3 regions of the Rossellomorea sp. RS05 genome follow, and region 1 is predicted to be linked to each of the others. Evidence: riboswitches for the same ligand, from Rfam matches in the RefSeq annotation. Region 1 holds a riboswitch; each other region holds the start of a gene.

Evidence for each region. Region 1 has a riboswitch for thiamine pyrophosphate ahead of ABJ225_RS00410 (ABC transporter substrate-binding protein). Riboswitches for the same ligand answer to the same signal wherever they lie in the genome.
Region 2: it holds a riboswitch for thiamine pyrophosphate, as region 1 does, so the genes downstream of both, tenA (thiaminase II) here and ABJ225_RS00410 (ABC transporter substrate-binding protein) in region 1, are expected to answer to the same signal.
Region 3: it holds a riboswitch for thiamine pyrophosphate, as region 1 does, so the genes downstream of both, thiT (energy-coupled thiamine transporter ThiT) here and ABJ225_RS00410 (ABC transporter substrate-binding protein) in region 1, are expected to answer to the same signal.

The regions. Positions count from the first base shown of each region.
Region 1 is NZ_JBDKWY010000001.1:58,446-68,768, forward strand. It holds gene ABJ225_RS00360 (response regulator) at 1-317, shown strand, start outside; gene ABJ225_RS00365 (NADPH-dependent FMN reductase) at 321-863, shown strand; gene ABJ225_RS00370 (YhdB family protein) at 912-1,166, opposite strand; gene ABJ225_RS00375 (DUF3889 domain-containing protein) at 1,333-1,632, shown strand; gene ABJ225_RS00380 (MFS transporter) at 1,817-2,995, shown strand; gene ABJ225_RS00385 (SpoVR family protein) at 3,124-4,536, shown strand; gene ABJ225_RS00390 (hypothetical protein) at 4,917-5,261, shown strand; gene ABJ225_RS00395 (Fur-regulated basic protein FbpA) at 5,401-5,586, shown strand; gene ABJ225_RS00400 (aldo/keto reductase) at 6,048-6,950, opposite strand; gene ABJ225_RS00405 (phosphotransferase enzyme family protein) at 7,042-7,887, shown strand; TPP riboswitch at 7,940-8,049, shown strand; gene ABJ225_RS00410 (ABC transporter substrate-binding protein) at 8,132-9,109, shown strand; gene ABJ225_RS00415 (thiamine-binding protein) at 9,116-9,409, shown strand; gene ABJ225_RS00420 (ABC transporter permease) at 9,406-10,167, shown strand; gene ABJ225_RS00425 (ABC transporter ATP-binding protein) at 10,164-10,323, shown strand, end outside.
Region 2 is NZ_JBDKWY010000001.1:895,345-905,667, reverse strand. It holds gene speD (adenosylmethionine decarboxylase) at 89-904, shown strand; gene ABJ225_RS04670 (PRK06851 family protein) at 1,031-2,104, shown strand; gene ABJ225_RS04665 (exodeoxyribonuclease III) at 2,316-3,083, shown strand; gene ABJ225_RS04660 (branched-chain amino acid aminotransferase) at 3,097-3,666, shown strand; gene ABJ225_RS04655 (hypothetical protein) at 3,694-4,254, opposite strand; gene ABJ225_RS04650 (phosphatidate cytidylyltransferase) at 4,373-5,290, shown strand; gene ABJ225_RS04645 (hypothetical protein) at 5,377-5,667, opposite strand; gene ABJ225_RS04640 (DUF6509 family protein) at 5,790-6,068, shown strand; gene ABJ225_RS04635 (hypothetical protein) at 6,272-6,472, shown strand; gene ABJ225_RS04630 (sensor histidine kinase) at 6,504-7,640, shown strand; gene ABJ225_RS04625 (response regulator) at 7,637-8,236, shown strand; TPP riboswitch at 8,975-9,083, shown strand; gene tenA (thiaminase II) at 9,184-9,885, shown strand; gene ABJ225_RS04615 (thiamine phosphate synthase) at 9,885-10,323, shown strand, end outside.
Region 3 is NZ_JBDKWY010000011.1:56,239-66,561, reverse strand. It holds gene ABJ225_RS20485 (DUF2500 domain-containing protein) at 1-207, shown strand, start outside; gene ABJ225_RS20480 (threonine/serine exporter family protein) at 258-713, opposite strand; gene ABJ225_RS20475 (threonine/serine exporter family protein) at 734-1,495, opposite strand; gene ABJ225_RS20470 (DedA family protein) at 1,549-2,202, opposite strand; gene thiT (energy-coupled thiamine transporter ThiT) at 2,312-2,905, opposite strand; TPP riboswitch at 2,967-3,071, opposite strand; gene ABJ225_RS20460 (hypothetical protein) at 3,126-3,455, opposite strand; gene ABJ225_RS20455 (ZIP family metal transporter) at 3,625-4,440, opposite strand; gene ABJ225_RS20450 (hypothetical protein) at 4,572-6,203, opposite strand; gene ABJ225_RS20445 (ABC transporter ATP-binding protein) at 6,206-6,991, opposite strand; gene ABJ225_RS20440 (STAS domain-containing protein) at 7,130-7,972, shown strand; gene ABJ225_RS20435 (GTP-binding protein) at 8,271-10,323, opposite strand, start outside.

The DNA.
Region 1 (10,323 bases):
ATGAGCTGGTCAAAAGCATCAGAAAGCTCTTATCCGGAGAAAATTCCCTTCATCCGAAAGCAACGAACCATCTTTTGACTAGAATCACCAAAAAAGAACCGCCCAATAAAATCCATGAGCTCACAAGAAGGGAATCAGAGGTGCTCAAGGAACTGACCAAAGGGAAGAGCAATAAAGAAATCGCCTCGAGCCTGTTTATCACAGAGAAGACGGTGAAGACCCATATCTCCAATATCTTCTCTAAGCTTGAGGTGACCGACAGGACGCAGGCAGCCCTCTACGCCGTTAAAAATCAGCTTGCATGGAAGGATGAATGAATTTTGAATATCACAGTCATCAACGGAACACCCCGGAAACATGGAAGGACAGGCATCGTTGCCCGTTACATAGCAAAACAATACGGATGTAGCATGATCGACCTCAGTGACGGAACCATCCCACTTTACACCGGTGATCGAGAGCAGTCCGAGCTTGAAGCGATACGGTCGTTGAAGCAGGAGGTCCAGGAGGCGGATGCTGTCATCCTTTGCTCTCCCGAATATCACAGCGGAATGAGCGGTGCCCTCAAGAACGCCATGGACTTCATGGGTAGCGATCAATTCGCCCATAAGCCCGTCGCCATCATCGCATGTGCAGGTGGTGGGAAGGGGGGAATCAACTGTCTGACGAATCTCCGAACTGTGAGCAGGGGCGTGTATGCCAACGTTATTCCGAAGCAACTGGTTCTGGATCCTCACTGTTTTGACCGTGAAAAGGATACGCTTTTACCAGATTCTGAAGTATTGGTAAAAGACATGATGCAGGAACTGAAGGTTTATGCAGAGGTTCATGTATCCATCCGTGAGAAGCTCATTAAGCCTTAAAGAAAAAACCGGCCCGTAGTGTCAGGCCGGCCGGTGGAATTCCCTTATTTACATTTTGACAACATCGACTTCGAGTGGTTGCTCTTCACTGTAGGTGATGTTGGCATGTTCGATATAGCGTAAAAGCGTATACAGGTTGCGTTCGACAACCGTATAGTCGTGCGAAAAGTGATAGGCATGCAGGAAATGTTCGATCCTCTTTGAGAGAAGATCATCCTTCGACCTCACCATCAAGATCAGGAGGTTATCCCATTCCGATCGGTGAGTGTAGTACAACGCCCTGTCGTAGTCCACTTTATCCACTCCGGTTCCCTCCTTCTGAAGGGGTACTGTTAGTGTATGGAGAGATGCAAGGAACTTCCTCAGCAAAACTTGGCACTGTGGATTCTTCTGGTTCTCCTTATATTGGGTGAATAAAGATCCCTTCCTACCCTCATTCTAAAGGGAAAAGGAACAAGAGGTGAAACACATGAAGAAGCCCTTTCTCATCCTATGCCTTCTGTCTCTTCTGCTTCCAAGCGTAGCCCATGCAACAGAAGTGGATTATAAAAAGTTCGGCAGGATCGCAACTGTCGTCGTCAAAGAAGACTACCCGGGTCAGTCCGTCAAAGATTATCTTTACTTGGGCAGGAAGCAGCTGACGAATGAAAAGGTGTCCGATACATTCGAGTTCACCGTACAGGAAAATAACAGGGACAAAAGGGTATTGATCATCATCGTACATGACCTTACAAATGAGAAAACGCTGAACATCACGGTGCATGAATGAAATTCCTCCCATTTCGGGAGGTTTTTTTTACGTCTCCTAATAGGTATTCAGGAAAAATAATCCTGCTTTGAGAATAGAATGTATGATATAATGGTCGTTATCAATGAAAAGAAGGGAGATTGGCAATCCGATGTGAGTTCAGCTTTTTTTCTAGCCTGAAAATTGAATAATGGGAGGAAAAAAGATGAAATCCATCGCATTTCGACATCTCTGGTTCGGTCAGGCGTTAGCCAATCTTGGCGACGTCTTATATATTGTGGGACTGATTTCGGCCGTCTATACCATGACGGGTTCGGCCGTTTATATGACTGCTGTTCCACTGATCATCACCTTTTCACGTTTCGTCAGTTCAGTGGTGGCACCGCTCCTCATGAACAGAACGACACTCAGGGCATTGCTTGCCTGGTCGCAGGCTGCAAAGACTGCTTTGTTGTTCATTGTTCTGTTCGCGCTCCAAAGTCTTTCCGTTTGGCCGTTGCTTATGCTGGGTGCAGGGATCGCCTTCCTTGATGGTTGGGCCCTACCGGCGCGGAATGCATTCGTTCCCTATCTTGTTAAAAGGGAAGAGTTGATGGGGGCAAACGGTTTTTTATCCACCGTCGATCAGATCATCCAGTTCTCTAGTTGGGCCCTTGGGGGAGTGTTGCTCTCGCTTATCGGGGTTGATTATCTCTTTGTCACCGTGTTCATTCTGTTCCTTGTCAGTACGGTCTATATGTTCCGGCTCCCTGCAGCCCTGAGGACCAACCTGGAAGAACGAAAATCATGGTGGGCGCAGCTCGGTGAAGGCTGGGTTCTGGTGAAAGAGAAAAGAGGGCTTGTATCAGTGTTTTGTGTGTATGCCCTTGAGTCCATCGCCGCCACCGTGTGGATCGCGGCTGTTCTCTACCTGTATGTCGATCGCCAGCTTGGTAAGGGGGAAGAATGGTGGGGATTCATCAACAGCGCCTTCTTTATCGGTCTGCTTCTTGCATCCATCGTCATCTTCCGCTATCACGGGCTGTTCAGCAGAAAGCGGGCATCGATTCTTCCACTGACCATCATTATGACATCGGTCATCACCCTTTTCTTTGCCTGGAATGAACTGGCCATTTTGGCCCTCGTCCTTTCTCTGTTGTTCGGTTTATTCGATCAGCTGAAAACGATCATACTCCAGACGTATCTTCAGGAGAGTGCACCACCAGATGAATTGGGCAAAATCTATGCAGCCCAGGGAACGTTGACGACCTTGCTGTTCGGTCTTTCTTCCGCAGGTGCAGGTTTACTCGTGGAGAAATGGTCGATACCGGCGGTCTTCACTGTCTCAGGCATCCTTCTTGCTCTTTCAATCATTCCGATGACGGTATTCTTGAAGGATGAATAAGCTTCACCCACGTGTCGTGTCGGCACGTGGTTTTTTCGTCTGTCAGAGGTCAATTGCTCCCAGTTCCTTTCATCAAATGGCCGACCTTATCATACAGTTAGATAAGAGTGATATTAAGGGGGATGGCGATGAATTTAGAGGAACAGCGACAGTTGCAGTATGCAATCGCTGAAATTACCGAGATTGCTTCTGGATTTGGATTGGACTTTTACCCAATGAGATACGAAATTTGTCCTGCCGACATCATTTATACATTCGGTGCTTACGGGATGCCGACCCGTTTCTCCCATTGGAGCTTCGGCAAGCAGTTCCATAAAATGAAGCTTCAGTATGATCTGGGGCTGAGCAAAATTTATGAGTTAGTCATCAATTCGGATCCATGCTATGCCTTCCTGCTCGATTCGAATGCTTTGATACAGAATAAATTGATTGTCGCTCATGTGCTTGCACACTGTGATTTCTTCAAGAACAATGTGAGGTTCCGAAACACGAAGCGGGATATGGTCGAGAGCATGTCGGCGACGGCGGAGCGCGTGAGACAGTATGAAATCGAACACGGGAAGCAGGAGGTCGAGAACTTCCTTGATGCAGTTCTTGCAGTGGATGAACATATCGATCCTTCCCTTATGCGGCCAAATCTTTCATGGACGATGGATGATGTGGAATGGGTAGAGGAAGAATCGGCCCCTGTCACACCCTACGATGATCTTTGGTCCCTGGATGAAAAGCCAAAAAAGATCCAGACGAAAAAGGTGAAAAAGAAATTCCCGCCTCAACCCGAAAAGGATATCCTGCTCTTCATTGAACAGTACAGCCGTGAGCTTACCGATTGGCAGCGTGATATCTTGACGATGATGAGGGAGGAGATGCTCTACTTCTGGCCACAGCTCGAAACGAAAATCATGAATGAGGGCTGGGCTTCCTATTGGCATCAGCGCATCATCAGGGAAATGGACCTCACATCGGGTGAATCCATCGAGTTTGCCAAGTTGAATGCAGGGGTCGTCCAGCCGTCACGGACTCAGATCAACCCTTATTACCTCGGCTTAAAGATCTTTGAAGATATCGAGGACCGCTATGATCATCCGACAGAGGAGATGAAGAAGCGGGGTGTGAAGGAAAACTCGGGAAGGGAAAAAATGTTTGAGGTGAGGGAGATCGAATCCGACATCTCATTCCTGAGGAATTACCTTACGAAAGACCTCGTGACAAGGGAGGATATGTATCTCTTCCAAAAGCAGGGTAAGGACTACAAGATCGTAGACAAAGAGTGGACCCATGTAAGGGATCAGCTTGTCGGGATGAGGGTGAACGGTGGATTCCCATACATCACAGTCGATGACGGAGATTATATGAAGAGCGGCGAGCTGTACCTGAAGCACTGGTTTGAGGACGTGGAACTCGATATTAAATATTTGGAGAAAGTCCTTCCCTATCTTCATCAGCTTTGGGGAAGACCGGTCCATATGGAAACCCGGGTGGAAGGAAGGAATATGCAGTTCACCTATGATGGTCGGAGCGTACAGAGAAAATACCTATAAGAGATTGGGACAAAACAAAAAAGATCATGACGAACAATATCAGTATGGCTTCTTTATACCGCTCATGATTTCCGTGCAAGACTTCGCTTTCCGCAGGTAGCCCGTGAGCCTCCTCGGCAAGCCTGCGGGGTCTCACATCCGCTACTTTTCCCGCAGGAGTCTTCGTCTTGCATTCCAATCAACCGCTAGGAACAAATAAATAGTAATGGTCATGAAACAAATCAAAACCCGAACTATCTCAGGCAAGATAGTTCGGGTTTTACTATAACTAAAACACTCTTGTCCCAGCCTCTTATTCCATATCATCATGCACAGACCGACCTGGATTTTTGTTCTAAAACCATGTCCTCCTTTATAAAATGAATCAAGGAGGCGATTGTATGGCTGAAGTCGAAGTATTCATTGGAGACCTGGAAGATCCTGCTTTTCAGTATGAAGGCGGTGATTGGAATCATAATTATCCGAAAAGGATCAGTCCGTTTCTTCCTGATGGATCCGATCTTTTCTACAAGATCCTGGATGGTATTTACAAAAAAGAGTTGGTGGGAAGACAAACGGATTGGGGAAGCCACACGTGCCTGCTCTATCCTTATGAAATGATCCAGGTGCTGTCAGGCCATTACGCCCACAGGAGAAAAGGGGAAGATGTAGAAAGACTGTTCAGGATGATACTGGATCTTGATCCGGGAATCCAATACGGGCTGGTAGCCTGTGAAATGGGGTAAGGTGAATCTTTTCACCCAGTGGAAAATCAACCTCTAATAAGTTCGGAGAAATGAAGGGATATTTTACTCCACCAATCCATATTGCTTGGTTTGAAACCTTCCATAATTGGGGTATACACCTCAATTGGAGGGGTTGAAAATGTTACACCAAGAAAATGAACTAAGTACAATCAAAAATTCAAAAAAAGACTTCTACATTCAACAGCTCTTACGAATTGGAGTTTATAAATATAAAGATAAACAGCTGTATGAATTGCCAATGGGAGAGCTTCAGGAAGTGTATCTCGACTTCTATGTAGCTCCTGATAATATTAGGAGGAAATAAAAATGACGATCTGTAGAGATCGTCATTTTTATTTTGGTTTTTCGTCTTATGCTTGTCGGGTCAGAACGAGCCCCCTCCGCTTTTCTTCTTGTCTAGCTCCGGGGCTTGAGGCTCGAGGTCATAAGCCAAGCCACCCAAAAAGGCAAAGAACGCCTTTCTGGATGGCTCGACTTATGCTTGTCGCCTCAGAACGAGCCCCCATCCGCTTTTCTTCTTGCCTAGCTCCGGCGGGTTGACCCTCGAGGTCATAAGTTAAGAACCCCAAAAGGCAAAGAGGGCCTTTCAGGGTTCTCGTCTTATGCTTGTCGGGTCAGAGCAACCCGTCTCCGCTTTTCTTTATGTCCAGCTCCGGGGGCTTGAGGCTCGAGGTCATAAGCCAAGCCACCCAAAAAGGCAAAGAACGCCTTTCCGGGTGGCTCGTCTTATGCTTGTCGCCTCAGAACTAGCCCCCTCCGCTTTTCTTAAGGTACTTCGTGGCCCATTGAGGCGTGGAGGATTTCGAACCACTGGTCGTGGTTTAAGGTGATGTTCAGTGAGTTGATGGCTGATTGGATTCGTTCTTTTTTGCCCGAACCGACGATCGGCATGATGCGGGCAGGATGGGTGAGAAGCCAAGCATAAAGGATTTCGTCGATTCCGTTGGCGTCTGTTTCGCCCTGTACTTTTTCAAGTGCAGCACGCAGGCGGTCGGCTTTTTCATCGCCTTGCTTGAAGATGGCTCCTCCAGCAAGAGGTGACCAGGCCATTGGCGGCACCTTCTTCTCCTGACAAAGGTTCAACGTGCCGTCTTCGATGTTTTCAAGCTCGTAAGCAGATAGTTCAATCTGGTTAGTCACGAGAGGGAACGGAAGATGTGCCTGCAACATGGACCACTGGTGATGTTTGAAATTCGAGACACCGAAATGTTTGACCTTACCGGCGTCTTTTAACTGAGTGAAGGCGTCTGCTACTTGTTCCGGATCCATGAATGGATCGGGACGGTGAATCAACAGGACATCGATATAGTCAGTTGACAGGTTCTTGAGTGACTGATCCACAGATTCAAGGATATGGGATTTAGACGTATTGTAATGGTGGGTACGATGCTGCGGTCGTTGTTCGGAAGGAATGACGATTCCGCATTTAGTGACGATCTCCATGTGGTCCCGCAAAGAAGGCTTCAGTGAAAGGGCCTCTCCGAACAGCTCTTCACATTTGTACGAACCGTATAGATCTGCGTGATCAAATGTCGTAATGCCTTGTTCAAGATCATGCTCGATCAATGAAAGGGTTTCTTCTTTTGTATAATCCCAGTCTGCAAGTCTCCAGAAACCATGGATGATCCTTGAGAAACTTAGGTCTTCTGTGATTTTGATTCTTTCCATCGCGCATTCCTCATTTCATGCAATTGGTATGTATGGTGGTTAGACAGTCATACTAATGAATATCTTACTACACAGACGGGTGGAACACGAAATGCTAGACTTTTTTACCGCATTTTTTTCTGAAGAAGATGCAGAAGAGTTCAAGGTGAAAAAGATAAGTGGAAGCGTGTGGGCTGCTCATGGTCCCGAGGGCATCTTTTATATCAAGCGGAGGACGCAGATGAAGTTGGAAGAGAAGCTCACCTCCTATCTTCATGAGCGGTCCATCCGGGTGGAGATGCCTCATCCCGCAAGGCATGGAGGAAACATGTTCTGGGCGGATGGATGCGGGTACGCCTTATACGCATGCATTCCCGGAATCCGACCGGGATGGGAAGTTCCGATCATGTCAGCTGTCGGAAACACGTTGGCCAAGCTTCATTCAAGTTTCATGCACTTTCCGTTCGAAGGAGTCAAATCGTGGGATATTTCCCTTCATACGTGGGAGTGGATCCTTCAATGCAGCCATTCTCCTGTTGCCAAGTGGGCGCGGTCCGTTGTGAAGCATTTTTGCAGTTTGGACCTTGAAGGAGGAAAGCAGCTGGTGCACGGTGATGTTCACCCCGGGAATCTCCTTGTCGATGAAGAAGGGAGTGTTGGCATCATCGACTTTCAGCGGCTCCGTGTTGCCAACCGCATGGCTGACATTGCCTATTTCTGCGCACACCTCATCATTCATAACGGTATATCATGGCCGTTGATCACCGCATTCTTAAAGGGGTACGGTGCTGAGTCAACATTCAGGGAGGGAGACGGCGCACGATTCATGCATCATCTTACCATGTTCATCGTTCAATATACCTTTTATCTACGTAGGGAACCCTTCGTTGCATTTTCCCAGCTCATAGAGGTATCCGAAGCGGTTGAAGATCTGATGTCCCCCTCAAGAAATGCTTGAAAACCATAAGATACTATGGCAAAGTAGGAATGAAAGATAACGCCCGATATCGTGATTATTGTAGGGGGACCGGTGTGGCCGGTTGAGAGTGCATCCATCAGATGCTGACCCTTTGAACCTGAACTGGCTCATACCAGCGTAGGAAACAGATCGTAGACAGAATTCTTGTTTAATGATGCGTCCTAGGCTCATGAGCCTCGGGCGTTTTTTTTCTGTACATATTTTGTGAAGGGGCGTATGCATCTTGAGAAAATGGCTCATGGTCGTAAGTTCAATCCTTCTGCTGACTGCTTGCAGTGCAGGAGGAGCTGAAAAAGACAAGCTCAAAAAGGTATCGGTCGTCCTTGATTGGACTCCGAATACGAACCATACCGGTTTGTATGTGGCAAAAGAAAAAGGATATTTTGAAAAGCAAGGACTGGATGTCGACATCATCATGCCAGGAGAGGCTGGTGCTGACCAACTGGTGGCATCGGGAAAGGCGGACTTTGGTGTAGGGTATCAGGAAGGTGTCACACAGGCAAGGGTACAGGATGTACCGATCGTCTCGATTGCGGCCATCATCCAGCATAATACATCCGGATTCGCAGCACCGAAAGACAAAGGGATCACCAAGCCTGAAGATTTCGAAGGCAAGACCTACGGTGGATGGGGTTCTCCCGTAGAGGAAGCGGTCATGGGCTCGATCATGAAACAGGAAGGAGCCGACGTGAAGAAGGTCAACTTCGTGAATATGGGGGACACAGACTTCTTTACGGCTGTAAAAAGGGATATCGACTTTGCCTGGATCTTTTATGGCTGGACGGGAATCGAAGCCGAACTCCGGGGGGAAGAACTTGATATGATGTATGTCAAAGATTACTCGGATAAACTTGATTACTATACTCCTGTCCTCACGACGAACGAATCCCACATAAAGGATGACCCTGACACGGTCAAAGCATTCCTGAAGGCAGCAACGGAAGGATATGAGTACAGTGTCGAGCATCCGGATGAAGCAGGCAAGATCCTTCTGAAAGAAGCACCCGACCTTGATGAAGAGCTCGTCATGAAAAGCCAAGAATGGCTTGCACCGAAATACAAAGACGATGCGGATAGATGGGGAGAGCAGAAAGCGGAAGTATGGAAGAACTACGCTGATTGGATGTTCGATAATGGACTTCTCGAAAAGAAACTTGATAGTCAAAAAGCATACACAAATGAATTTTTACCTGGAGAGTGAGCATAAATGGCAAATGCATTGGTCAGTATTCAAATCATCCCGAAAACGAAGAATGGTGAAGATGTCATCCCTTATGTGGACGACGCGATCGCAGTCATAGAAGAATCGGGAGTGAACTATGAAGTGAATCCTTTAGAAACGACAATGGAAGGTGAACTCAGCGAGTTGTTCAAGATCGTGGAGCGCATGAATGAGAAGATGATCGCAAGGGGAAGCGTGAATGTCATCTCTCAGATCAAGGTTCTCTATCAGCCTCAAGGAATCGAAATGACGGATCTTACCGGTAAATACCGTTCATGATGAACGGAATCAGGAAGGGATGGCGGCCGGTTTCGGCCCTCATCCTTTTATTCATCTTCTGGCAGGTGGCGGTAACGGTGTTCACCATCCCCCAATGGCTGCTGCCATCCCCTATGAAGGTCATTTCCGAAGGCTTGTCTTCCTGGGACTCCTTCCACATCCATCTTACTTCGACAGTCGGGCTCTCCGTTTCCGGGTTCTTGATCGGATGTGCGGCGGGGATCGCTGTGGCTGTCACACTGCATCTTCTTCCAGGGGTGAGGGAGGCAGTCTATCCGCTGATGATCTTATCGCAAAACGTCCCCATCATCGTCCTTGCACCTCTACTGGTCATATGGTTCGGTTTTGGCCTGCTGCCTAAATTCCTGGTGATCACGCTTGTGTGCTTCTTTCCGATAGCAGTCTCCACCATGGACGGGTTCAGGCAGACGCGACGCCATTATATTCACTATATGAAAATGGCTGGGGCCACCAAGGGGCAGATCTTCAGGAAGGTGGAGTGGCCCCATGCCCTTCCATCCATCTTCTCAGGTCTGAAGATTGCGGCTACATACAGCGTCATGGGAGCTGTCATTTCTGAGTGGCTTGGGTCTCAGAAGGGAATCGGTGTCTATATGACGCTTGCTTCCTCGGCATTCAGGACCGATCGTGTATTTGTGGCGATCTTCGCCATCATGATCTTGAGCTTGTTGTTTTTCACGTTCATCGTCCTACTGGAGAGATGGTGTGTGAAAGGGAAGAAGGAGGAGTTGAAATGAGTCAGCTACACATCAAGTCTTTATCGAAGCAATTCGATCATCACCCTGTCCTTCGGGATCTATCCCTTCAGGTTGAAGAAGGGGAGTTCGTGTCCATCCTTGGCCCTTCAGGCAGCGGGAAAACTACACTCTTTCATTTGATCGGCGGGATGATGG
Region 2 (10,323 bases), 840 kb from region 1:
TAAAAAGAAAAAGCTATTACCAGTTTGTTTTACCTTGGGGGTGTTCGGGTAACATACACACATACGTGTAATGAGGGGGAAGTGTTTCATGAATTTATCTCATCAAGAGCGCATTCAGCTCCATGAATTCAATAATCTGACAAAGTCCTTAAGCTTCAATATGTACGATGTATGCTATACGAAAACGCGAGAAGAGCGTGAGGCGTACATCGAATATATTGATGAACAATACAATGCGGAACGTCTAACGGGCATATTGACACATGTGTCTGATATCATCGGGGCTCATGTTTTGAATGTGTCCAAGCAGGATTATGTCCCCCAGGGAGCAAGTGTCACCATCTTGGTATCGGAAGGTCCGATCGTTGAAGTCCCCACTGAACACTTCGATGAATCTCCAGGCCCACTTCCGGCAAGCGCCGCCATGCACCTGGATAAGAGCCATATTACCGTCCACACATACCCGGAATACCACCCCCATGAAGGGATCAGTACATTTCGGGCGGATATCGATGTATCCACCTGCGGTGAAATATCTCCACTGAAGGCATTGAATTATCTCATCCATTCCTTTGATACAGACATCATGACGATGGATTATCGAGTACGGGGGTTCACCCGGGATATCAATGGCCGCAAGCTATTTATAGATCATGATATTCAATCCATCCAGAATTATATACCTGAAGCAATCAAAGAGGAATACGACATGATTGATGTAAATGTATATCCGCAGAACATCTTCCATACAAAGTGCAAACTGAAGGAATTCGATCTGAACAACTATCTGTTCGGGTATACGGAAGACCGCCTCGATGAAGGAGAGGCGAAGGAAATCACAAGCAAGCTGAAAAAAGAGATGGATGAAATTTTTTACGGTAAGAACATGGATAAAAGGGAATAGGGAAGGCGCCCGGGTCAGAGGGCGTCTTTTTTTTGTCCGATTCACGGGGGCAGGCTGTAAGACATATGGTTTACTATGGGCGAACCGCCTCCCTGCTTAAGGGAAGAGTGAAGAGAGGATGATTCCATGACGATTAAACATTATTTTGCATGCGGGAATACTGCAAAAGGATTGATCAGTTTATCGGATTCCGCTTTTGAAGAATTGGAAAAAGTGTATATACTCGACGGTGGGCCAGGGGCAGGGAAATCGACCCTTTTGAAGGAGCTCGGTAAACGGTTTGAGAAATCGGGATATGACTTGGATTACATTCATAGTGCTTTGCAACCTGATGCCTTGGATGCCATCCTGCTTCCGGAGAAGGGGATTGGTGTAATCGATGGCAGTGAAATGTTCAATGTAGCCCAGGCGGTCGTGGAAAGAATTGATCTTACAAAGGCATTGGATATGGAGAGGCTAGCAGATCATACGGAAGCCGTGTTATCTTTTCACAATCAGTTCATCGGTAAACGACAGGAAGCCTATGATACGTTTGCAGCGTCCTTGAGAGAACATGATGACATCGAAAAAGTGTACATTTCCAATATGGATTTTGAAGAAGCCAATACCCTGACGGAGGAATTGATTGCCAGCTTCTTTGCAGGAGAGGAACAGGGAACAGAAGGGAGAATCACGCGTCGATTCCTTGGTGCGGCAACCCCGATCGGCGCAGTCGACTACATCCAAAACCTCACCGATGGTCTTACGGACAGGTTTTTCATCAAGGGAAGGGCAGGATCCGGTAAGTCAACGATGCTGAAAAAAATTGCAGCAAGCGGGAGGGATAAAGGGTTCAGTGTGGAGGTATACCACTGCGGTTTTGATCCCAATAGCCTGGATATGGTCATCCTAAGGGAACAGGGCATCGCCATTTTTGATAGTACGGCTCCCCACGAGTATTTCCCTTCACGGAAAGGGGATCACATCGTTGATATGTATGATCGATGTATCACGGAAGGAACCGATGAAACATTCAGTCGTGAGATTGAAGAGGCGACGAAGGGCTACAAAGATAAAATGAAGGAAGCGATCCAGACGCTGAGTGAAGCAAAGGATTTTCATGACAAGATGAAAGGGATCTATGTCAGTCTGATGGATTTCGATGAGGTGGAGCGGATAACGGAAAATCTCTACAACCGGATAGAATCAGAAATCCAATGATGAGGGATGAAGGTGCGGGCAGGTTCCCCGCGCCTTATTTTTGTCGGAAAATAATCAACACGAGCTAATGTTATTCTAATATAATAATGGCAACATCATATATTATCTTAGTATAATTTCGTTCGTCTGAATGAAATATGGTAGAATAATAGCAGGGATTCCGACCAGAGATCAACGATCGGAAACATGAAATCAGAGGTGCAAATGAGAGATGGTCAAACTAATTTCTTGGAATGTGAACGGAATCAGGGCCTGTGTCAAAAAGGGCTTTCTTGATTTCTTCAAACATAGTGATGCGGATATCTTCTGCATTCAGGAATCAAAGCTCCAGGCGGGTCAAATCGAATTGGATCTGCCAGGATATCATCAGTATTGGAACTATGCCCAAAGAAAAGGATACTCTGGGACAGCCGTCTTCACAAAAACGGAACCACTCCATGTGAGTTACGGATTTGTTGAGGGAGAGGTTGAAGAAGAAGGGCGATTGATTACATGTGAATTCGAATCCTTCTATCTTGTGACCATGTACACCCCGAATTCAAAGCGGGATTTATCCCGAATAGTCGACCGCCTTCGTTGGGAAGATAAGGTAAGGGGATATATAAAGAAACTGGATGAGCATAAACCTGTCGTCCTATGTGGGGATTTGAATGTCGCCCATCAACCCATCGATTTGAAGAATGACCGTTCAAACCGTGGGAATTCAGGGTTTACGGATGAGGAAAGGGAGAAGATGACGAAGCTCTTGGATGCCGGATTCATCGACACGTTCAGATATCTTCATCCGGATCGTGATGATGCGTACACTTGGTGGTCTTACATGAACAAGGTGAGGGAGCGCAATATCGGATGGCGCATCGACTATGTCATTGCTTCGCGTTCCCTGGCGACTTCACTTGCTTCAGCCGGGATGGAACCAGCGGTGCTCGGCAGCGATCATTGTCCCGTATACGCTGAATTCAAAGAACTATCCGAATAAGGAGGAACTACATATGAAAAAGAAAATGACTGAGTGGGCAGACAGAGTCGAGGGTACCATTGAAGCCCTGCCTGAAGAAATGGAGTATCTCCTTCAAAATGACTTGAAGTCCCCGGAAGGACTCACCATCATCGATTTTAAGACCGCCCTTTCACAAGCGGTTGTGGAGCGATGCGATAAGGAAACGGAAGAATTGATTGCTGATGGTCATGCGATACTGGACGAACCTGTCCGGTACCTGAAGGAAAACCCGGAACACTTCGTCTATCTGGAAGCGGAGTGCTTTGACCGTGTGGGAGTTGACGGAGTCTCCCTTGAGATGAATGACGTCTTCCAAACCTACGGCGCTCTCCTTGGACTGAAACTCCAAAAGAAATTTGGTCCTGAAATCAAGCAGATCCTGGCTGAGACCCTGACGAATGGAGAGGACTCCTACGAACTTTTATTCAACGGGGAGGATGGTCTGTGGGACCTCAATCTGACATTGAATGATATGAGGGGGTTCAGTGAAGAAGCTACCCTTTTGGAAGCGTATGAGATGGTTTATCAATTTATTTTCTTCCTTCGCTTTACAATCGAATGATAACCAAAAGGAACCTCCCGGATTTGTTCATTCCGGGAGGTTCCTTTGCTTTTTGACGGGTTCATAATCTGACAGTGTCCCTTCGTAAATCAGCTCAAACGATGGGGATCTTCTGAAATCCTCGGGGGTAACCAGGGCGGGTAGCTTATCCCAGAGCTTGACGCCCGACCGGCTCAATACTTCCGCGACGAATTGGGAGCAAAAGTAGGAGTTGCTGAATTCCACCGGCTCATTCATCGTCACGCCGACGATCCCGAAAAGATTATAGAGATACTTATTGCTGCTGCGTTTGAATACATTCAGAACCCGGAGCATTTTTTGCGTATCCCTCTGAGACACCTTCAGCCTGTAAATCACACAGGTCGTCTTCGGATATTTGCTGTATGTACCACTTTGGACATCTTCCTTTACAAATCCACCAGACAAAGGATTGGATGGATGCTTCCTCCCGAAGCTGTACATGTCCGTGAGTTCCCGATCAAATGAAATGGACGCGTGATTGTAGGGGGCTTTCGTATAGCTCTTAATCGATTTAGTGAACAGGGTGCCCGTATCCGTCAATAAAATATAAATAAAGTGGTCTTCCAACCGCGCACCTCCTAAAAAAATGTAGATGTTCCACCTTCTTCATTATACAATAACCTGAGGGGTTAATATGACCAATGACCCATCCTTTTAAAGGATTTTAACAATAGGGGGGACATCTTTGACCACTAGCGCTTATTGGACGTTATTCATCATTTTCCTGACGCTTTCAGCCGGTCATCTGGCATTCCTTTCAGTAAGGAAGTTCCAAGGGGACAAGGATTTCTCCCGTGTTTCCCTGCGGATTAAAACATGGTGGGGGATGTTTGTCGTTTTTACGGTTGCCACCCTTTTCAACCCTCTTGTATCCATGCTCTCATTAATGATCCTTTGCTTCTTCTCTCTGAAAGAGTATTTTTCCATGATGAAGACAAGGAAGGCCGACCGGCGTATTTTCCTGTGGGCATACATATCAATCCCGCTCCAATTTTATTGGATCTACCTTGGCTGGTATGGAATGTTCATCGTCTTTATCCCTGTGTACGTTTTTTTACTTCTGCCGCTACCGAGGATCCTGGGGAAAGGCACCGTAGGGTTCTTAAGGTCGGTCAGTTCTACTCAATGGGGCCTGATGCTTATGGTGTTCGGCCTTAGCCATCTGGCCTATTTCCAAGTTGCGAGTCCCGAATACGGAGCCAATCTTGTCCTTTACCTTGTCATCCTTACGCAGGTGAGTGACATCGTTCAACATCTCGTTTCCATCTATGCCGGCCGCTTAAAGGTGGTTCCTACAGCGAATCCTGCCATCACATGGGAAGGGTATATGGTGGCTTTACTGGTTACAACGGGCTTATCCTTTAGCCTCTACCCATATCTGACGCCACTGAATGAAACATTCGGTCTCTTGTCAGGCGTCATCATTGCGACAGGTGCCTTTATCGGAAGTCTTACGGTATCGGTATTGAAACGCGATCTTCTGATCGGAGACCGGCCGAAGTTCACTTCCCTGAAGGAAAGCTACTTGAACCGGGTGGACAGTCTGGCTTATACAGCACCGATTTTCTTTCACATCATCCGCTATTATTTTGATTTTATGTAAAAAAGAAGCTTGGAAGAGAATCCAGGCTTCTAGATTAAGAATGTTAACGATGAATGTGTATAACGGATTTAGTTGGCGATTTTCCTTCAGCTCTTTTGCATGTCCTGAATGGCGATGGCCAAATCTTCGTTTCCGAACAACTGGAGGACGCCCAGAAGGGTACTGTAAGGAATATCTGAGGATTCCTCTTTCGGGACCGTCAGCTCCATCATTTGTTTCAGGACAGGATTATCTCTCTGCTCCGGATACGCTTTGAGGTAAACGGCAACGGGATCAAGATCCTGATTCACGCACCATTGGGCAAAAACCATCATCATCATATTTTCATCTTTTTGATAGTTTTCAATGATTTTCTTTTCCATTTCATTTCGTTCCATGAGATCACTCCTTAAAGCACCATTATAACCGAGAAAACATGGGGTTGAGAAGAGAATGGTGTGAAAGGGAGGGATTACGTGTATAATAGGGGTTTAGGAAAAGGTATGAAAGGAAGTTATGCATGGAGATTATTCAAATGAACGCAGAAGAGTTGAAAGACCCGACCGGAATCCTTCCGGGACAGCGGTATGAAGTCATGATTGAAATCGAAGTTCCGGAAGATGATGAATTATATACACCATCCGGAATGTATATAAAAGGCATTTATGTCAGGGAGGAAGCATCCTCCAAACTCGCTCAGTATTCTATCATCGAACGGGGTTCCGAAACCTACTTGGATTTTGCCCTTGAGGAAGAAGAAGAGCAGGCATTGGTTGCTTATTGTGACGAAAATATCTGATGTGAAAACACCCTTTACGGCCCTGGCTGCGGTAAAAGGGTGTTTTTTTTTTATGATAAGAAGGGGGTGTGGATGGAGAGGATTTCCTCCTGGATTTCTTTTAAACGTTGTACTTTTTGGTCGATTTTTCCTGATATCATGTGCTATGATAAAGATATCTAAGTGCTAGCAGTTGCTATACTTCTGATGAAAGGTGGAGATAAATGTTGTCAAATCAAGGGAAGATGCAGCTTAATGTAAGGATTGACCCGGAAACGTCGGAGAAATTGGATGAGATTGTCGAATACTATCAAGAGAACACAAAAATCGGCCGTGTTTATAAAGGTGACGTGTTAAGCGATATCATACATAAATCGTATGACGTGATGCAAAAACAAAAAGCCATTCAAAAAAGGAAATATTAAGGGCTTTATGTCTGAAAGGAAAAGAGGAATCATGATGAACATTTCCACAGGGAAGGTCAAAGGTTCAGGCACGTCACCTTATGTGTGGGCCATTGCGTCGATTCTGCCGTTTTACTTCATTTTTCAATCTTCCTCCACCATGGAAATCATCACCGGTATCATCCTGACGATCATGTTTTTCATATCGTTGCGGTTTGCCTTCCTGTCGAGCAGGTGGCCGGTGTATTTGTGGACAGGGATCCTGATCGCCATTTCCATCACGATGACCGTGCAATTCAATTTTATCTATTTTGCCTTTTATATCGCCTATTACAATGGGAATATACGGAACCGGGCGGCGTTCCTGACGCTATATGTGGTGCATTTGGTCCTCACAACGGCATCAATCAATTATAAATTCGTCCTCCAGCATGAGGTTTTCCTCTCTCAGTTTCCTTTCATCCTGATCATTTGGATCAGTGTGATTCTGCTTCCTTTCAATATTTTCAATCGAAACAAACAAGGGCAGTTAGAAGAGCAACTCGAGGACGCCAATAAACGGATCTCGGAATTGGTGAAGCAGGAAGAACGGCAGCGGATCGCAAGGGATCTCCACGACACCCTTGGTCAGAAATTATCATTGATCGGATTGAAAAGTGATCTTGCCAGAAAGCTGGTTGAAAAGAATCCGGAGCAGGCGAAGAGCGAGCTCATGGATGTCCAGCAGACGGCACGGACGGCGTTGAGCGAAGTCAGGACACTCGTATCACAGATGAGGGGTATCCGGCTCGAGGATGAATTCATCCGGATCCGTCAGCTCTTGTCAGCTGCCGACATCCGGTTCATCCCTGAATACGAGGAACCGCTCCCCAATATATCGCTGTTCCTTGAGAATATCCTCAGTATGTGCCTGAAGGAAGCCGTTACAAATATCGTTAAGCATAGCGGCGCCACAGAGTGTACACTCAGGGTGGTGGAAAGCCATGATAGCCTTAGATTCGTTCTTTCTGATAACGGTAAAGGCATCCCTAAGGATTACCGAAAATCAAAAGGGAGTGGATTGATCGGAATCCGTGAGCGGCTAGACTTCGTGAACGGAGAGCTTGGAATCGACGGAGAAGATGGCACCACTCTTACAATGATCGTGCCTAAAGTAATAAAAGATACAAACAGGGAGGGTTACAATTGATTTCAATCGTGATTGCAGAAGATCAGAGGATGATGCTGGGGGCCCTTGGTTCCCTCTTGAACCTCGAGGATGATATGGAAGTCGTAGGGATGGCAGGAGACGGGGAAGAAGCGCTCTCGCTCGTTCGGGAACTACGTCCTGATATATGCATGATGGATATCGAAATGCCCAAGATGACCGGTCTGGAAGCAGCAGAAAGACTGAAGGACACGAACTGCAGGGTCATCATCTTGACCACCTTTGCACGATCAGGGTATTTTCAACGTGCCCTGAAGGCAGGGGTGAAGGGATATCTTCTGAAAGATAGTCCCAGTGAAGAACTGGCTCAATCCATACGTCTCGTCATGGACGGTAAGAGGATGTTTGCACCAGAACTCATGGATGATGTCTATGGGGAAGAAAATCCATTGACAGATCGTGAAAAAGAGGTCCTATGGCTCGTCGCAGATGGGAAAAACACGCAGGAAATCGCCGATGAACTCAGTTTGAAGGCAGGGACCGTCCGCAATTATATCTCAACCATCCTTGAAAAACTAGGCGTGAAAAATAGGATCGAAGCCATTACCCAATCGAAGGAGAAAGGCTGGTTCAAGTGAGTTGTTTTTTTGCACTGAACAAAAATGATGATCCCCGACCTGAAACCACCCTTCACCATGGGTAGAACCGAAGGAACGGGTAGACAACTTGACCTGCTTACAACAATGATCAGAAAATCAAACGTATATAAAGTCCTTCTTTTCTTTCTACGGTAACTTCCACTTTTCACTACAGAGTGGTAGAAGCGGAAGCCAACTGACTCCAATGTGCCAAGCGGGCAGGGTGAAACCTTGCAAGAATGAGGAGGCTCACCGCACATCCCGTGGAAAGCGGTTGGCCACAGCGAAGAGGCACGGAAGCCTGCTTATCGCCTACCAGATTTCAAAAAGAGACCATTTTATAACAATCTCAACCACTGGATATGGCACAGGTACCATGATGTAATAAGTCTATGAGGGTATAAGGTTGGAAACTTCTCTCACGCTATTAGTTTTTTTAACCTGTCCTACTATTCACTAAAGAGTGCTCGAAGCGAAGGCCAACCGACTCCAACGGGAAAACCGGGCAGGGTGAGACCCCGCAAGAATGAGGAGGCTCACCGCACGCCCCGTGGAAAGCGGTTGGCCGCAGCGAAGAGCACGGACGCCTACTTATCACATGCCAATCCAAAAACTAATAGAACTTATATAACGCCACACCTTTGAACGATTCCATAGGATAAAAGCAGTTTCTTCCTTGGATGGACTTGACAATCCATCTCTGCATGATACGATAGCATCGAACTTAACTTACATATGACGATCCACTAGGGGGGCCCTTAATAGCGGCTGAGATTGAAGTGAAACTTCAAGACCCTTTGAACCTGATCTGGTTGATACCAGCGGAGGGAAGTGGCGTTTTGAGGGTATTTCCATCCGTTTTGTATTCTCAAAAAGCCATTTTCCACCAACTATGTGGAAAATGGCTTTTTTTCGTTTCAGTGGATCGTCAGGAGGAGGAAGAAGAAATGAAGTTTTCAGAAGAATTACGGCTGGCTGCAGATGATTGCTGGGAAGCGAGTTTTCAACACCCTTTCGTACAGGGGATCGGAGATGGTTCCCTGCCGCTTGAGAATTTCAAATTCTATGTATTGCAAGATTCCTATTACCTGACCCATTTTTCAAAAATGCAGGCATTGGGGGCTTCAAAAGCAGGGGATCTTCAAACATCCGCCCGATTGGCTACCCATGCACAGGCAACATTCGAAGCAGAGCTTTCTCTCCATGAAGGGTTTTCTGACAAACTCGGAATCACAGAAGAAGAGAAGGAGCAGTTCGTTCCGTCCCCGACGGCGTATGCCTATGCTTCTCATATGTACCGATCTGCTCAGGTCGGTGATCTGGCTGATATCCTTGCTGCCCTGCTGCCCTGTTACTGGCTGTACTATGAGGTGGGGGAGAAATTGAAAGGAAGCACGCCGGAAGAACCCATTTATCAGGAGTGGATCGCCACCTACGGAGGGGAATGGTTCAGGGAGCTGGTTGAGGAACAGATCCAAAGGCTCGATGAACTGGCAGAGCTCGCAAGTGGTACTCAACGCGCCCGCATGAAAGAACTGTTCCTGGTGAGCAGCATCTATGAACTCCAGTTCTGGGAAATGGCCTTCACCCTTGAACGGTGGCCCTTCCAAGAATTACTGGCCACCACCCGAACCGGGGCCGGTGCATAATGGCAGTGTCCCAACCGGAGTTTCACATCATCACGTCGGGAAAGCAGTCTCCACGAGAAGTGGTCCAAATCTGCTCGTTTGTGCATCACCTGGTGGATGCCATTCACCTGAGGGAAAACAATTGGTCGTCGCGCTGTCTATACGACACCATTATCGCGCTTCTCTCATCCGGTGTTCCTGCAGAGAAGCTTGTTGTCAATGATCGAGTCGACATAGCCTTGTTGACGGGTGTAGAACGGGTTCAGCTCGGATCCCGGAGCGTCACGCCCTCCGAAATCAAAAGGATATTCCCAACGATCAAAATTGGAATATCCGTGCATAGTCCCGCCGAAGCAGATGCTGCAGGAAAAACAGGAGCCGACTCCATTCTCCTAGGGAACATATATCGTACGGGCTCCAAACCAAGAAAGACCGGTATCGGGGTGGGTGCAATCAGCA
Region 3 (10,323 bases), on a different contig from region 1:
GTCGTGTCGAAGCGGACAGAGGTTCACGGCGGCGGCGGAGATTCGCGGGCACACACCAGCTATTACATGACATTTCAAGTGGAAAGCGGCGATCGGATGGAGATGCACGTCAAGGGCCCAGAATACGGCATGCTTGCAGAAGGTGACGAAGGACTCCTCACCTTCCAGGGCACTCGCTATCTCGGTTTCGAAAGGAAAAGCGAATAAGTAGGAAAAGAGGGTGCCGCGACTGGCACCCTCTTCTTCTCTATAATGTTTCATCTCATCCTGCGCGCAGAGGAACTGAGCTTTGCGTTTCGGATCACCTGATTGATGACCTCGGAGAAGACGAGACCGATTGCAATCGACCCTGAGATCATGAATGCTTTGGCTGCGAGGTTCATGGCCATATTGTAATCATTCTGGACAAAGTTCCTCATGGCATCATAAGCGATGCCCCCCGGAACAAGGGGGATGATCCCGGCAACACTGAAGATGATTACCGGGGTTTTGTACATCTTGGCAAATATCTGCGATACCACCGCCACGACGAACGAAGCCGCAAGCGTCGCAATGACGGTATCGATTTCAAAGGTGAACAGGACGATATAGATCATCCATCCGAGCATCCCGACGATGCCGCATTTGAACAGCGATTGCTTCGGAGCATTGAAGATGATTCCGAAAGCGGCAGCCGAAATGAAGCTCGTCACCATATGTTCAACAACAAACATCACTCTTCATTCCCCTTCCGTTACAACAATGTGAAGACAACCGCAACCCCGCCACCGATGGCGAACGCCGTCAGAAACGCTTCTGCCCCTTTGCTCAGGCCGGATACAAGATGACCTGCCATCAAATCCCTGACGGCGTTGGTGATCAACAGCCCCGGTACCAAGGGCATGACGGAGCCGATGACGATTTTATCCAGCTGATGCCCGATACCTGACTGGACAAATCCAAAGGCAAGCATGCCGATGATCAGACTGGCCAAGAACTCGGAGAAGAACTTGATCGGTACGACCCGTTGGAAATAGATCAGGCAGATGTAACCGACACCGCCCGTAATGGCTGCCGGTATAAAGTCATTCCAGGATCCAAGGAACATGATCAGGAAACAGCCGCTCGCAATGGTGGCTGCCAGGAGCTGAGGCTTGAACGGATAGGAAAGATCCGATTCATCCAGCTTCTCAAGCGCATGAAAGGCCTCTTCCACAGACAGATGCCCTTTGCTGATCTGCCTGGAGAGGCTATTGACGAGCGTAACTTTCTCAAGGTCCGTGGAGCGCTCGTTGATCCTGATCAATTTGGTCTTGGTCGGTTCTTCTGTTTCAATTGAAAAGATGATACCCGTGGGCGTCACATAACTGTGGGATTCCTTGATCCCGTAGGAGGCTGCGATCCGCATCATGGTATCTTCCACCCTGTACGTTTCAGCACCGCTTTGCAGCATGATTTTCCCTGCAAGGAGGCATACCTCCATGATATCGTATCTTCGCATCATTTTTGCTTCCATAGAATCTCTCCACACGATTGATTTAAGAATAGGTTTAGTTTAAAGGAAAGGAATTATGTTCGCAATGAGGACTCATCATCGTTCTTTATCGAAGAGGGTCCGCCGTCTGTGACGGAACTTTTTTTCCTGAGGGGCTTCCACTTCCATTTATAGAGGACATATACGACCGTGGCAGCGATGATAGCGCCGATCACGAGGTTTTGATAATGATCGATTGTACGCATGACGGTTTCAGGATCTCCTCCGGAAAATTTCCCGAAACTGAGAAGGAGGAAGGTGGAGGGCGTGATCCCTAGCATGGTGAGGAAGGAATAGAGTTTCACATCCATCTTGGACATCCCTGCAACAAACGGGACGACATTCCCCAGATGCAGAGGACTCGCGATCGCCACGCTCCAAATGCCATACTTCGTGAACTGATCCTGTGCAGCCCGAAGCTTTTGCCTGCGTTCAGGGCTGAGGCGTGCCTCCACCCTTTCACCGAGCTTATAACTAAGGAAGTAAGGGATATAGCTCCCTAAGACGTAGAGGGCACTTCCTGCAACGGAGACGAAAAAGAGCTCAAGCCACGATAGTTCCAACAAGAACCCGACGGTCACGATGAATAACGTACCTACAAATGGGAAGGCACTCCCTTCGATGAAGAGGGAGAGGAGAATCCCCCACAATCCCCAATCCTGGGCAGCCTCCAGCATATATTCCGTCATGATCACCCCTCCTTCCATAGTCCTATTCCTGTTCATTTACCCCTGCTCTCCCCAAGCGAAACCCCCGCCAGCACAATAGAAAAAGACCGGCCTCAGCCGATCTTCACACTCACGCAGCTTTACGATTGACGGAACGTCCATCCTCGACTTTGACAAGTCGGGGTGCTGTAGCCACCAGCGCGCATAAAACAATGGCGCAAAGGATTGCCGAACCGAGCATCGAAGCTCCGTTGGCAGCAAATGAAAACAGAACCGGCGATAGGTTATCCGGCGCCAAATATCCGAAGAAGAACACACCCGCAATGAAATGCCAGAAATAACGGGCCACGCTTCCGACCAAAATAGCGAGAAGCATCCAACTCAGCAGCCCCTTCTTCCTCCCATCGCGCACAGCGCTCTGGATCCGGTTGCTGAATAGTCCAGCCCCACCGATGAAGGCGAAAGCCACGAAATACTCAAGGAAGACCTGTACCGGATGAACGACCCAGGCTTCCCCGAGGGCGACCTGTAACAATCCCCAGATGAACCCGGCCAGGGTGGCAGCCTTGAAGCCCCTTCTGAATGCCAACAGGAAGATCGGCACCATGGCCACATTGAATGAAATCGACGGTGTGAGCTTGATGGATGGAATCAGATCGACCACGACGGCCAGGGCCGCCATGATCGCCACTTCGATCAAGACGATGAGCTTCATATTCTTCATAAAAAAAATCCCCCTTTTCTATGAACGAAACCATTAGGGAGAATGCATGTACAACAAGGCAGAAAACTACCTTCCACATCCCTACGCTAGTGCTAACTAACAGGTTCAAAGGGTCAGAACGGATCAACCGTTCACTCTCAGCAAAAAAGCTCCCCTTGTGGTTACGTTTATGAAATTGATTACCTGTCCATTATAACGGAAGAGCGGGAAAAGGGCAAAATCATTCCGGTGCAGGCTCCAACGGATCATGACGGATGAAGATCGGCATGGCTTTCGGAGTGACCATGAAGCCATAGCGCTTCCCCTCCCCGTCTTTATACGCTACGGAGTAGTCGCCGAGCTGCGGGGAATATTCGACTGAATCATAGGATAATTTCAAATGCTCATACTTAAAGTTGATATACACGTTGGTCGCGATGCGCGCTGTGACGTGCTGTACTCCAGGAATCTGGTTTGCTGTCACGAAAAGGATTGCAACCAAAAGAATGCTCAGTGTCTTCTTCGACTCGGCGATCAGCTTCATTCCATCCCCTCCAACCAGTTCTTTCATACTAATGAATCCCTTTATAGTATAGTATAAAAGAATCTGAATGATATGACAAAAAGATTCACCGATAATAGGACTTTTGACTCTTTTTACAGATAGTCCGACATCATTCGTGGTAAAGCGACCCTGACAAGCACGTAAAAAGCACCCTGAATTTTCAGGGTGCTCTCTCTCAACCCAACGACACGTCCAGGATCATCATGACCACAAACCCCGCCATCAGACCCAGGGTGGCGAGATCCGTGCTACCTGAAGATTGGGATTCCGGTATCAATTCCTCGACAACGACGAATATCATGGCCCCTGCCGCGAATGCCAGGGCATACGGAAGGAGCGGTTGGATCATCAGCACGGCCGCTGCTCCGATGACTGCTGCAATGGGCTCTACGATGGCAGACATCTGACCGTAATTGAAAGCCCGCCTTCGGGACATCCCTTCGCCTCTGAGAGGGATGGATAATGCGGCCCCTTCCGGCATATTCTGAATCCCGATTCCGATTGCAAGACCGATGGCCCCGATCAGGGTCGCATCGCCAAGGCCGAGTGCCGCAGCCCCGAATGCCACTCCGATGGCAAGGCCTTCCGGAATATTATGAAGCGTGATGGCAAGGAATAAGAGCGTGGATTTCTTGAACTTCGTCGGTGGTCCCTCCGCCTTTTCCGATGCATTCCCGAGATGCAGATGGGGGACGACAAAATCCAGGAGTCGGATGAAAAGTCCTCCAAGAAGGAAACCGACTGCCGGTGCAAGCCACGGAATCTGCCCGTTCTGCTCGCTGAATTCGATGGATGGAGCAAGAAGGGACCAGAAGGACGCTGCAATCATGACCCCCGCAGCAAAGCCAAGCATCATATTCAATGTATGTTTCTCAATCTTTCTGAAAAAGAAGACCGCAGAGGCCCCCAATGCTGTAAGTCCCCAAGTCACCGTTCCTCCGAAAAGCGCCTGTAGAGCAGGATTAAGTCCGCCTAACCAATCAAGGAACATGAAGCTCTCCCCTTTCGTCCTCTATCATCATTCCCTTTTCGACGTTACCCATTCTTCCCTATGTATATGCCTATAGCTTCAAATGGTGTTATACGAATGAATTTCCGCGCATGGCAAAAAGCCGGAAACGCCTAAAGTCGTTCCGGCTCATTTCGACCGTTGATCAGCCATTTCCAGCAAACAAGATTGACCGCAGTGACAATCACCGCATACCCATAGATCCCAAAAGGTATCTTGAGTACCAGGTAATGCAGACCCGCCAGTGCTCCCCCCACGAAGAAGAAGGGGATGATTTTAAGGGTTTCGCTCTGGGCCATCCCCTCGAAACTTTCTGAAAAAGGAAGAACCCGATTCATCCACAGGCTGCATAGGACCGTCGTGATACACACAACCATGAAGATGACGAAAAGATCCGGTATGATTACAGGCCCATAGAGGAAGATGCATGCAAGGGTCAGAATCATGTATATCGGCAGAAACAGCTTCACAAGGAATGCTTTCAATGTCCCTCTGTAGACCAAGTCCACCCGTGTCACGGGAGCCACCCTGTAGATCCAGGACCCTTTATGCCTTCCGGAATAGTTCAGCATCATCACGACGGACGGGGCAACGATGAGACTGGCATAGACAGCCAGATATGATTTACTTCCAGGAAGATCCGAGATGGAAAGGTCTGGCCTTGTGAAAATAAAGAGAAACGGGAGGATCAGGGCGAAGCCCAATGAAGGATAGACTTTGAGCTTGAAATCCCTCTCCGTCCTCATCATTTTTTGGGCAAATCGGTAAAACGCACGTTCCTCCTGATTCCGGCAAAGCAACTTAAGGAAACGATCACTTTTCACCCTCCTCTTCCTTCCTCCAGCTTGGGCCGAGAGCTTATGAAGATTGCGCTCGAACTGGGGAAGTGCCTTGATGTAGATGACCAGTGCGGCCAGGGGAACCAGCACGAAGAGAATGGTCATGATCAGTACCACTTTGGAATGATTCCCGTTGAGGACGTATTCAAACGGTGCACCGAACCAAAGGGGCGGAATCAGCACCGTCCACCACTCCGGTGAAAAAGAAACATTCACATCCACGAGATCAAACGCCCTTGCCGCCAGCTGATAGGCTATCGCAATCCCGACAGAGAGACCGATCTGGACATAATTGATCATATCCTTCAGCTTCTCACCATCAAAAAACTTCAGAACATAATAATACATCAGAGCCGTCATGGCCAGGATGAGAAGATCGAGAAGCACGATACCAACCAGGAACAAAAGGAAAAAGATAAACCCATTCAAGAAGAACGAAGCCGCAAGCGGAATGACCGTCAGTGCTCCGGTCAGGAAGAACAGGTAAAAGAATACATGTAAAGCCTTCGCCATCGAGATATCCTTCCGCTGGACCGGTTTGGTGAAAAGGATCGTGGAATCGCGCACATCGAGGATCACGACCGAAAAATCCGAGATCATCGATGTGCTTGTCATGAAGAAGATGACGGAGAATATCAGCGTCATTTGAAACAGATACATATCCCCAAAGAACAGGATCGGAAGCAGGATCAATCCATATAAGGCATACACCCAGAGTGATTTGATGAACCGATTCCCGTCCTTTTCATTTTTCACCTTTCCCTGCTGGAAGATGGTGGGCACCCTCCTGCCGTCCATGGTCCACTTCATCTGGAGGATCTTGCGGATGACAGGATAATCAAAGCCGAATATTGCGAACAAACCCTTGAATGCATCAAGGACCTTCAGGGTCGGAAATGTCCTCATCACTACACTCCCCTTACGACCGAAACGATCTCAGACGCCGTTTCCTTATGCTCGGTGAAGCCAGTCAGCTGATTGAATATTTCCTCGAGGGAACCTTCCAGATTTTGATTCTTCAACTCTTCAAAACTTCCATTCGCTGCGACCGTCCCTTGATGAAGCAGGATGATGCGACTGCTGATCTTCTCGACAACATCCATGATGTGGGAGGAATAAAAAATCGTCTTGCCCTCCGTAGCAAGCTGCGCCAGTAGTTCTTTGAAGATCATCACGGAATTGGCGTCGAGGCCATTGATCGGCTCATCTAGGAACAGGATATCCGGATCATGAAGGAGACTCGCAATAATGAGGGTCTTCTGTTTCATGCCCTTTGAGTAGGATGCAATCCTGGAATGATACACCTCGGACAACCCGAAGAGGCTCATCAGCTTTTCCGCTTTTTCATCCGCTTCGACCGGGGCCATCCCATACAGCTCTCCACTGAAGGTCAAGTATTCCTGTGCCGTGAGATTATCGTACAGGTCTGCAAGTTCAGGCACATACCCTATCCTTTTTTTGTATTCAACCGACGCAGAGGTGATTTCTTCTCCGAACAGCCTCACTGAGCCGGCATCATATTCTTCAAGTCCGAGGATGATTTTAACTGTTGTACTCTTACCGGCCCCATTCGGACCAATGTAGCCGATGATCTGCCCGGGGAACACATCAAGGTCTACACCTTTTAATACTTCTTTTCCATTGTAGGCTTTCTTCAGTTGATGCAATGAGAGGATTGGTTGATTCGTTTCCATGCTATACTCCTTTACTTAAACAGTATCTTCCAATGGTAACATATATCCATCTCCATTTCTTTTCCTCCTGCACCATTCATTGACAAAGACTTACATTCGATAGACAATGAGTAGAGAAGATTTGCGAAGGAGAGCCTTATGACGACACATTCACTAGCACTATATGAGTATCTGAACGAAAATGCCTATCATTTCACTGAGGAATGGGCCGCCCGCCAACGCGTGAAGTACGGCTCCCATTATTCCGCCGAGGCACCCCAGGATGTCCAGGAGCGGGTGAAAGAGCAGAATGCGACTTACGCCAGGCTCTTGGCCAAATGCCTGATCCGCCCAGAAGAAGAGATGAAGGAAGCGATTGATGAGTGGACGAAGAAAACGGCTGCCGATCGCAGCCGCTCTACCACCACCCTTGATGAAGTGGTAAGGAATTCAGCCGTCTTCAGGAGAGTCTATTGGAACTTCGTCAAAAAATTCGTCAACGAGTCCGGTCTTGAAATCGGTGTTGCTGAAGTCTTCCAGTGGGAAGAACAACTGAACAGCTCACTAGACTACGTACTTGAACGCTTCACTTCCCATTATTTGACGTATATCATGGACAGGCTTCAAGCCCAGTCTGATCTCATCAATGAATTGAGCTCGCCCGTCATCTCCCTGACAGATGAAATCGGCCTCCTTCCCCTCATTGGCGATATCGATACAGCCAGGGCAAGGAGCATACTGGAAGGAACGCTTCAGCAGAGCTCACAATCTCAGCTCTCCACCCTGATCATCGATCTTTCCGGTGTCCTTCTCATCGACACGATGGTCGCACAGCAGCTGTTCCATCTGGTGGATGCCCTCAACCTTCTCGGCGTGAAATCGATCATGACCGGGATCCGCCCCGAAGTGGCCCAGACAGCGATCCACCTTGGACTGGACTTCTCGGAAGTGCGCACGGAGAATTCACTGAAACGGATCATGACGTCCATCTTTGCCACATAAAAAGAGGGTAGGACAAAAGTGATCATACAATGACGAACAATAGCAGTGTAGATTTTTAATACCGCTCATGATTTCCGTGCAAGACTTCGCTTTCCGCGGGTAGCCCGCCAGCCTCCTCGGCAAGCCTGCGGGGTCTCACATCAGCTACAGGAGTCTTCGTCTTGCGCTCCGATCAACCGCTGGAAACAATGAAATAGTAATGTTCTTTACATAACTTAAAAACCCGAATTCATTTGCCTTATCGCAAGCAAGTTAATTCGGGTTTTACTATGACTAAAACAGTTTCGTGACAGCTTTTTTATCGGGAATACTTTTGAGAAGGCTGATAGCTTGCCTTCATCATATATTCATATTGCAGGAGTTTCACTTCGAATAAAGTGATCGGGTCGAAATATCTTTCGGGATCCGCCTTTATTTCGCTCAGAAGTTCCTTGTCCTCCATGATTTCCCCTTCTGTCCCTTTGATGGTCAAAGAGAGCTGGTGGAAAGGTTGTGCATAGAAGGAGCGGATATCCTGTTCCAACGATTTCTCGAACAGATCGAACTGCAGGAAGAATTTCGTCACTACGGATTCAGTAATATCCCCGTAGTCCTCATTCTCCAGGTATCGCTTGTACTGATTGTATAGCAGCGTCTTGTTCTGAGGCAGCACGCCCAAGAGCTTCCCGGCACTCTTCAACAGGAACTGGGCAGGCTTGAAGCGGAGGAGGATATTTTCCTTATCGATCTGCGCCCTCGTCCCCATGCGGCTTACATCCCTTCTCCAGTCGTCGAGCACCTGATCATCACATTGAAGGACGACTCGCTCTTCCCCGAACAGACCATTGAAGGTCGAACTCATTTCATAGAGATACTCTTGGCTTTCCTGCAGTTCATGCTTCGATGCTGCCAGCCATCCCTGAAGGGAATCGAGGTATCTCGGCATGAGGTCATTCTGGAGATATTCCTGTATCCTTGTATTCATCGCTTCATTGAGCTCGGTATGGATATTCTTATAGTCACTTTCTTCGTTGATCAGCTCGGAGCATTTATGCAGGATATTCGGAATTTCCGTCCTGATTTCCTTTTTGACCGCTTCTTTGCGCTCGTGGAAGGAATCTTTGATCAGGGCAATCTTCTCTCCCTGCATATCACCGAGATGATTGTGGAATCCATTCAGACGTGACAGGATGTCTTCATTTTTCGCAATGCTTTCTTTCAAGGCGATTTCTTTATTCTTGCGGATCGAATACAGATCCTTCAAGGTTTTACGCACGAGGTAGAAGAGCTTCGTCCCTCTCTCTGCTTTGATATACGCAGGACTCACATCATAATGACGGGTCATGAATGCTTCTACACCTGTACGCTGGATGGAAACGGCCTCAAGGGACGAATACGGCAGCACTTCCGCTTCTGGGAACCACTCCTTCGCCTTCCGTTCCACGGACTCAATCACATCATCGGGATGTACCCCTACCTTATCCATTTTGTTCAACAGGAAGTTGATCTTGACGGGCTGATCGATTTCCTGCAGTCTGCGTAGCACTTGACGATCCTCGGCATTGAACGGCGCCTCGGCATTCAGTACATACAGCAGTCCATCTGCCACCGGATAGAACGAAGCAAGATCATCCTGATGCCTTTGTCCTGCCTGGACATCAATGAGGACGGCACTGTTTTTCTTCAGGAAGTCTGAAGGGATCTTGTACTCGACAAACGCTTCCCTGTGCATCACCTCTTCGAAATCAGCGATGCTCTCCACGCGGCGGACGCCTTCTCCATGAATTTCACTTACTTCGACAGGCTGATCATGATAGGTGTAGACCACCGTTGAACCTTCTGATTCCCCGATACTCTCACCGAGGACAGACTGCACAAAGGAAGACTTCCCGCTTGAGACGCTTCCTGCGACGACGATATGGTTCCTGCTATAATCCATCAACTGCTCGGACATCCACTTTGTCTTATAGCCTACAGGTACACGATTCGATTCGGACCAAGCCATGATCCTGTTAAGGAAGAGGAGGACATCCTCGAAGCGGGCATCTTCTGCCGACTCGATGAGCAGCGCCTCGGCTTCTTCCGCAACCCCGGGCTCAAGGGAATACGAGAACACATCGTTCCATGCAAGAACGGCAGAAGCCGCAAGCAGGGATGACCCTGCACGGCTCACTTTGAGCCAGTTTGTTACAAGACCAGGCATGAAGGGTTGCAGATCATGGATCAGATGACCGCTCTCCATGAAGCCGTTGAAGGATTCCTTATAAAGGGAAAGGATATCATCCCACGATTCATGGTTCTCGATCTGCACGTATTCAAAAATGGTATTGATTGTCTGCATCCACTCGATATGCAGTGCAGGTTCCACCTTG